One region of the Allobosea sp. TWI1241 genome, then DNA from elsewhere that is predicted to be linked to it. Evidence: predicted binding sites of a transcription regulator. Region 1 holds the regulator's gene; each other region holds the start of a gene.
What was found. Region 1 encodes PhoB, which activates phosphate uptake and scavenging genes when phosphate is short. Its sites were predicted from a motif close to TGTCATNNANCTGTCAT; they were not measured.
Positions count from the first base shown of each region.

Region 2: the regulator PhoB is predicted to act here: its motif matches at 971-987, upstream of ugpB (sn-glycerol-3-phosphate ABC transporter substrate-binding protein UgpB).
Region 3: the regulator PhoB is predicted to act here: its motif matches at 938-954, upstream of ABE438_RS07115 (alpha-D-ribose 1-methylphosphonate 5-triphosphate diphosphatase).

Region 1 is NZ_JBDJKW010000015.1:46,767-48,961, forward strand. Features, by position in the region: gene ABE438_RS17065 (GcrA family cell cycle regulator) at 1-144, shown strand, start outside; gene ABE438_RS17070 (YnfA family protein) at 312-632, shown strand; gene phoB (phosphate regulon transcriptional regulator PhoB) at 878-1,579, opposite strand; gene phoU (phosphate signaling complex protein PhoU) at 1,591-2,195, opposite strand, start outside.
Region 2 is NZ_JBDJKW010000019.1:40,136-42,330, reverse strand. Features, by position in the region: gene ugpB (sn-glycerol-3-phosphate ABC transporter substrate-binding protein UgpB) at 1-895, opposite strand, end outside; gene ABE438_RS18670 (fumarylacetoacetate hydrolase family protein) at 1,100-2,195, shown strand, end outside.
Region 3 is NZ_JBDJKW010000004.1:46,313-48,507, forward strand. Features, by position in the region: gene ABE438_RS07105 (urease accessory protein UreF) at 1-283, shown strand, start outside; gene ureG (urease accessory protein UreG) at 280-909, shown strand; gene ABE438_RS07115 (alpha-D-ribose 1-methylphosphonate 5-triphosphate diphosphatase) at 1,018-2,160, shown strand; gene ABE438_RS07120 (VOC family protein) at 2,182-2,195, opposite strand, start outside.

The sequences.
Region 1 (2,195 bases):
CCGATGGGCGATCCGACGACGCCGGAGTTCCGCTTCTGCGGCGCCCGCTCGTCGACCGGCCTGCCCTATTGCAGCTACCATGCCCGCATCGCCTACCAGCCGGCGGCCGACCGCCGCCGCGACCGCAAGGCCGTCCGCGCCTGAGGGCGACAAGGCGACCGCGAAACGATCCGAGGAAGCCGGCCCCGTGGCCGGCTTTTTCATGCCCGCCATCGTGCCGGGAGCCAGGTTTCCGGCCGCAAGCCTTGGAACGACAGGTCTTCGAGTAGCAGTGCCTCGGACCAACACGATCCCGGGCGGGAAGGGGCAGGATGGCGACCATCGCGATCTATGCGGGCGCGGCGCTGGCGGAGATCGCCGGCTGCTTCGCCTTCTGGGCCTGGCTGAAGCTCGACCGCTCGGTCTGGTGGCTCGTGCCGGGGCTGCTGGCGCTGGCCGGCTTCGCCTGGCTGCTGGCGCTGGTCGACAGCCCCGCGGCGGGGCGAACCTTCGCCGCCTATGGCGGGGTCTATATCCTCGCCTCGCTCGGCTGGATGGCGCTGGTCGAGAAGGTGGCGCCCGACCGCTTCGACCTGATCGGCGCGGCGCTGTGTCTGGCGGGCGCCAGCGTAATCGTCGCCGCCCCGCGCTGACCCGCTTTCGGCATAACCGACGCCGTCATTGCGGCGTCTGGTGCAGACCAAAAGCCGAACCCGGCACGGGCTGGGTGCGCTCCGGCTCCACGCCGTCATTCCGGGGCTTCGCGCAGCGAAGAGCCCGGAACCCATGACCGCGCGGCTACCGGCTCGGGCGGCAGCGGTCGCGCTGCATCTTCCACCGACACTGGCCATGGGGCCCCGGAGCGACGGTGGATCGCCCGCGTCACGCCCTGCCCGCTTCAGCCTCCGCGGGCGAAGGTCTCGTCGAAGGCGTAGCCGGCGCCGCGCACCGTGCGCAGCGGGTCCTTGGCGTTGCCGGGCGTGATCGCCTTGCGCAGGCGCCCGACATGCACGTCGACGGTGCGCTCGTCGATATAGACGTCGCGGCCCCAGACGGCGTCGAGCAGCTGCGCCCGGGAATAGACCCGGCCCGGCGCCTGCATCAGGAATTCGAGCAGACGGAACTCGGTCGGGCCGAGATGCAGCTCGGTGCCGGCCCGGCGCACACGCCGCGTGGTGCGGTCGAGCTCGAGGTCGCCGGCGGTGAGCAGCCCGGCGACATGGCCGGGCTTGGCCCGGCGCAGCAGCGCCTGCACCCGCGCGATCAGCTCCGGCAGCGAGAACGGCTTGACCACATAGTCGTCGGCGCCGGTGGCGAGGCCGCGCACGCGCTCGGTCTCCTCGCCGCGGGCGGTCAGCATGATGATCGGCACGCGCTCGGTGTCGCGCCGGGCCCTGAGACGCCGGCAGAGCTCGATGCCGGAGAGGCCGGGCAGCATCCAGTCGAGCAGCACGAGATCGGGCGTGCTGTCGCGCAGATGCAGCTCGGCGTCGTCGCCGCGCGCCACGCTGTCGACCTCGAAGCCCTCGGCCTCGAGATTGTAGCGCAGGAGCAGGGTCAGCGGCTCCTCGTCCTCGACGATCAGGATGCGCGCGGCCATGTCGGGCCCTTTCAGGCGTCGCCGGAAGCGGCGGAAGCCGGCAGCTCGACGGGGATGTCGGTGGTGTCGAGCTTCGGCCGGGTCTCGTCGATCGACTGGCCGGTGACGAGGTAGTGGATGGTCTCGGCGATGTTGGTGGTGTGGTCGCCGATGCGCTCGACGTTCTTGGCGCAGAACAGCAGATGCGTGCAGAAGGTGATGTTGCGCGGATCCTCCATCATATAGGTCAGGAGCTCGCGGAACAGCGAGGTGTAGAGCGCGTCGATCTCGTCGTCGCGGCGCCAGACCTCCATCGCCTTGCGGTCGTTGCCGGCGGCATAGGCGTCGAGCACGTCCTTGAGCTGGGCCTGGACCAGGCGGCTCATATGCTCCAGCCCGACCACGGCCCGCGTCGGCGGCGAGAACTGGCCGGAGATCGCGACGGCGCGCTTGGCGATGTTCTTGGCGAGATCGCCGACGCGCTCGATATCGGCGGCGATGCGGATCGCCGAGATCAGCTCGCGCAGGTCGTTGGCGAGGGGCTGGCGCCGGGCGATGGTCAGCACCGCCTTCTCCTCGACGTCGCGCTGGAGATTGTCCAGGCGCTGGTCCGCGCTGATGATCTTCTGGGCGAGCG
Region 2 (2,195 bases), on a different contig from region 1:
TCACGTCCGGATAATAGGGCATCGGCGCGTTCGACCAGGCGAACTTGGCGTTGGCGTTGACGTTGCCGAAGAAGCCCGACGAGGTCAGGAAGATCGGGCATTCGCCGGAGGTGAAGCGGCCCTCGCCGGTGTTGGTGCGGCCGGAATAGGAGAACACGCCCTCCTTCTGCAGCTCGGCCAGGTTGGTCAGGTGCTTGACGAAGAGGTCGCTGTTGATGCGGAACTCGGTGTCGAAGCCGTCGAAGCCGTTGGCCTTGGTGCCGACCGGCACATTGTGCCAGGCGCCGAGCTGCTCGATGTTGGCCCAGGTGGTCCAGGCGGTCGAGAAGCCGCATTTGTCGTAGCCGGCGGCCTTGAGCTTGCGGGCGGCTTCGAAGGTCTCGGGCCAGGTCTTCGGCGGGGTCTCGGGGTCCAGGCCGGCCTTCTTGAAGGCGTCCTTGTTGTACCACATCACCATCGAGGACGAGTTGAAGGGGAAGGACAGCATCTCGCCCTTCGTCGTCGAGTAGTAGCCGGTGATGGCCGGGAGATAGGTCTTCGGGTCGAAGTTCTCCCCGGCGTCCTTCATCATCTCCTGGACCGGCTTGATGGCGCCCTTGGCCGACATCATCGTCGCGGTGCCGACCTCGAAGACCTGGATGATGTGCGGGGCGTTGCCGGCGCGGAAGGCGGCGATGCCAGCGTTCAGCGTGTCGGGATAGGAGCCCTTATAGGCGACGACGATCTTGTAGTCCTTCTGGGCGGCGTTAAATTCCTCGGCCAGCTTGACGATGACGTCGTTGTTGGCGCCCGTCATGGCGTGCCACCACTGGATCTCGGTCTGCGCCAGCGCGGGCGAGGCCGCGCTCAGCGCGAAGGTCGCGACCGTCGCCAGAATCGTGAATTTCGTGGTCATGGCTTGCTCCCTCTTGGGGTCCGCCCTTCCCCGGGCGGCGCTTGTCGTTGGTGCGCAAGCTAGCATGAAGATCGGGTGACGCTTCAACGACAAAAGGATGACGGTTTGCTCCGACGAGGGGCGGGCATGCCGCCATGGCCTCTTGCCTAACCGAGCGGAAGCGGGTGTGGTCGCGCGTCTCGTGCGACAGCCATGGATGAACCGATGCCGACGATTGCCCTGACCCCCGCCAGCTCGCTCCCCGCCGACGCCGCCGACGCCGCGCTCGCCGGCCGGATCTGGCGCCCGGATCTCGACGGCCCCTCGGTCGTCGTGCTGCGCGGCGACGACGTGATCGACGTCAGCCGCTCCTACCCGACCATGCGCGACCTGTGCGAGACTGCCGATCCGGCAGCCGCGCTGCGCGCGGCGACAGGCGAGCGCGTCGGCAGCCTGGCCGAGCTGCTGGCCAATTCGGTCGCCGACGCCCGCGACGCCGGCAAGCCCTGGCTGCTCGCGCCGATCGACCTGCAGGCGGTCAAGGCGGCGGGCGTGACCTTCGCCGTCTCGATGCTCGAGCGCGTGATCGAGGAGAAGGCCCGCGGCAACCCGGCCGCCGCCGCCGAGATCCGCACCGAGATCGGCAAGCTGATCGGCGACGACCTCTCCAAGCTGAAGCCCGGCTCGGCCGAGGCGATGCGGCTCAAGGAGGTGCTGATGGCGCAGGGCGCCTGGAGCCAGTATCTCGAGGTCGGCATCGGCCCCGATGCCGAGATCTTCACCAAGGCCCAGCCGATGTCCTCGGTCGGCACCGGCGCCGATGCGGGGCTGCACCCGGTCTCGACCTGGAACAATCCCGAGCCGGAGATCGTGCTGGTCGTCGCCTCCGACACCCGCATCGTCGGCGCCACGCTGGGCAACGACGTCAACCTGCGCGACGTCGAGGGCCGCTCGGCCCTGCTGCTCGGCAAGGCCAAGGACAACAACGCCGCCTCGGCGATCGGCCCCTTCATCCGCTTCTTCGACGCAGGCTTCACGCTCGACCATGTCCGGCGCACCACGGTGACGCTGACGGTCGAGGGCGAGGACGGGTTCCAGCTGGAGGGCGCGTCCTCGATCGCCAAGATCAGCCGCGACCCGGCCGATCTCGCCGCGCAGATGATCGGCCCGAATCACCAGTATCCTGACGGGGCGGTGCTGTTCCTCGGCACCATGTTCGCGCCGATCAAGGACCGCGACACCAAGGGTGGCGGCTTCACCCACAAATACGGCGACGTGGTCACCATCGCCGCCCCGGAGCTCGGCGCGCTGGTCAACCGCA
Region 3 (2,195 bases), on a different contig from region 1:
CGCCGTCGCCGCGGCCGCCGCCGGGCACGACCTGCCGCTCGACGCGGCGCTGGAGGCCTTCGCGCTCGCCTTCCTGGCCAATCTCGTCTCGGCCTCGGTGCGCCTCGGCATCGTCGGCCAGACCGACGGGCAGAAGCTCATCGCCCGGCTGGCACCGGCCTTGCGAGCCGCTGCGGCGGAGGCGGAGCCGGCGGGGCTCGACGATCTCGGCGGCTGCGCCTTCCGCTCCGATCTCGCCGCTTTGCGTCACGAAACCCAGTATTCGAGGCTGTTCCGCTCATGACCCGCTCTCCCCACGGCCCGCTCCGCGTCGGCATCGGCGGTCCCGTCGGCTCCGGCAAGACCGCCCTGATGGAGGCGCTGTGCAAGCGCATGCGCGGTCGCTACGACATCTGCGCCATCACCAACGACATCTATACCAAGGAGGATGCCCGCATCCTCACCGTCTCCGGCGCGCTGCCGGAGGAGCGGATCATGGGCGTCGAGACCGGCGGCTGCCCGCATACCGCCATCCGCGAGGACTGCTCGATCAACCTCGCCGCGATCGACACGATGCGCGGGCGCTTTCCGGATCTCGACATGATCCTGATCGAATCGGGCGGCGACAACCTCGCCGCCACCTTCTCGCCGGAGCTCGCCGACATCACGGTCTATGTGATCGACGTCGCCGCCGGTGAGAAGATCCCGCGCAAGGGCGGGCCGGGCATCACCCGCTCCGACCTGCTGGTGATCAACAAGACCGATCTCGCCCCGCATGTCGGCGCCGACCTCGCGGTGATGGACCGCGACGCCGCGATGATGCGCGGCAAGCGCCCCTATGTCTTCGCAAATACGCTGGCGGGAGAGGGCGTCGACGCGGTTATGGCCTTCATCGAGCAGGCGGGAGGGCTCGCCGCGCGGGCGGGCTGAGGGCGGGCGCCCGCGCGCTCGCGACTCCTGTCACGCGGCCGTCATCCCGCGCGGTCATGAGCGGCGCCCCGCGGCAGGGTGCGCGGGAAGAAGCGACGGGGGCCGGGCATGGCGATCCACATCACCGGCGGGCGGGTGCTGCTCGAAGATCTCGTTGAGGCGGATGTCGTCTGCGAGGGGTCGCTGCTAGCCGCGCCCGACGCGTCCGCGCCGGCGGGCGCGCTCCACCTTGACGCGCGCGGGCTGCTCGTGCTGCCCGGCCTAGTCGACTGCCATGGCGACGCCTTCGAGCGCCATATCATGCCGCGTCCGGGCGTCGCATTCGATATCGACCTGGCCTTGCGTGACGCCGACCGGGCGCTGCTCGCCTGTGGCATCACCACCGCCTTCCATGGCGTGACCTGGTCCTGGGAGCCCGGCCTGCGCGGCGCGGAGAATGCCCGGTTGCTGGCGGCGCGGATCGCCGCGCTCGCGCCGGAGCTCGGCGCCGACACCCGCTTCCATCTGCGCCACGAGACCTTCAACCTCGACGCCGAGCCCGAGATCATCGACTGGCTGGCGGCCGGCCGGGTCGGCGTGCTCGCCTTCAACGACCATACCGAGGGCACGCTGAAGGCGCGCTACCGGCCGGACAAGGTCGGCAAGATGGTCGAGCGCTCCGGGCTGGACGCCGACGCCTTCGCCGCGCTGCTCGAGCGCGTCTATGCCCGCAAGTTAGAGGTGGCGGGCTCGGTCGCGCGGCTCGCCGCCGCAGCCCGCGCGGCCGGTGTGCCGATGCTCTCCCATGACGACATGGATCCGCAGATGCGCCGCTGGTATCGCGGGCTCGGCGTCGGCGTGGCGGAGTTCCCGATCGACGAGCCCACGGCGCGCGAGGCCGCCGCCCATGGCGAGGCGATCGTCTTCGGCGCGCCCAATGTTGTGCGCGGCGGCTCGCATACCGGCTGCCCGGCCGCCGAGGCGATGGTCCGCGCCGGGCTCTGCACCATCCTCGCCTCGGATTACTATTATCCGGCCCTGCCGCTCGCGCCCTTCCTGCTGGCGGAACGCGGCGCGGCGACGTTCGCGCAGGCCTGGGCGCTGGTCTCGCGCGCGCCGGCCGAGGCGCTCGGCCTGCACGACCGCGGCCGCATCGCGGCGGGCCTGCGCGCCGACCTCGTGCTGGTCGCGCCGGAGCCGCAGCCGCGCGTGGTCGCGACGGTTGCGGCGGGCAGGCTGGTCCACCTCGCCGACCAGCGCATCCTGGGCTGACCCCGCTCCGGTGCTTGCCGGTTAGAACAGGGTCC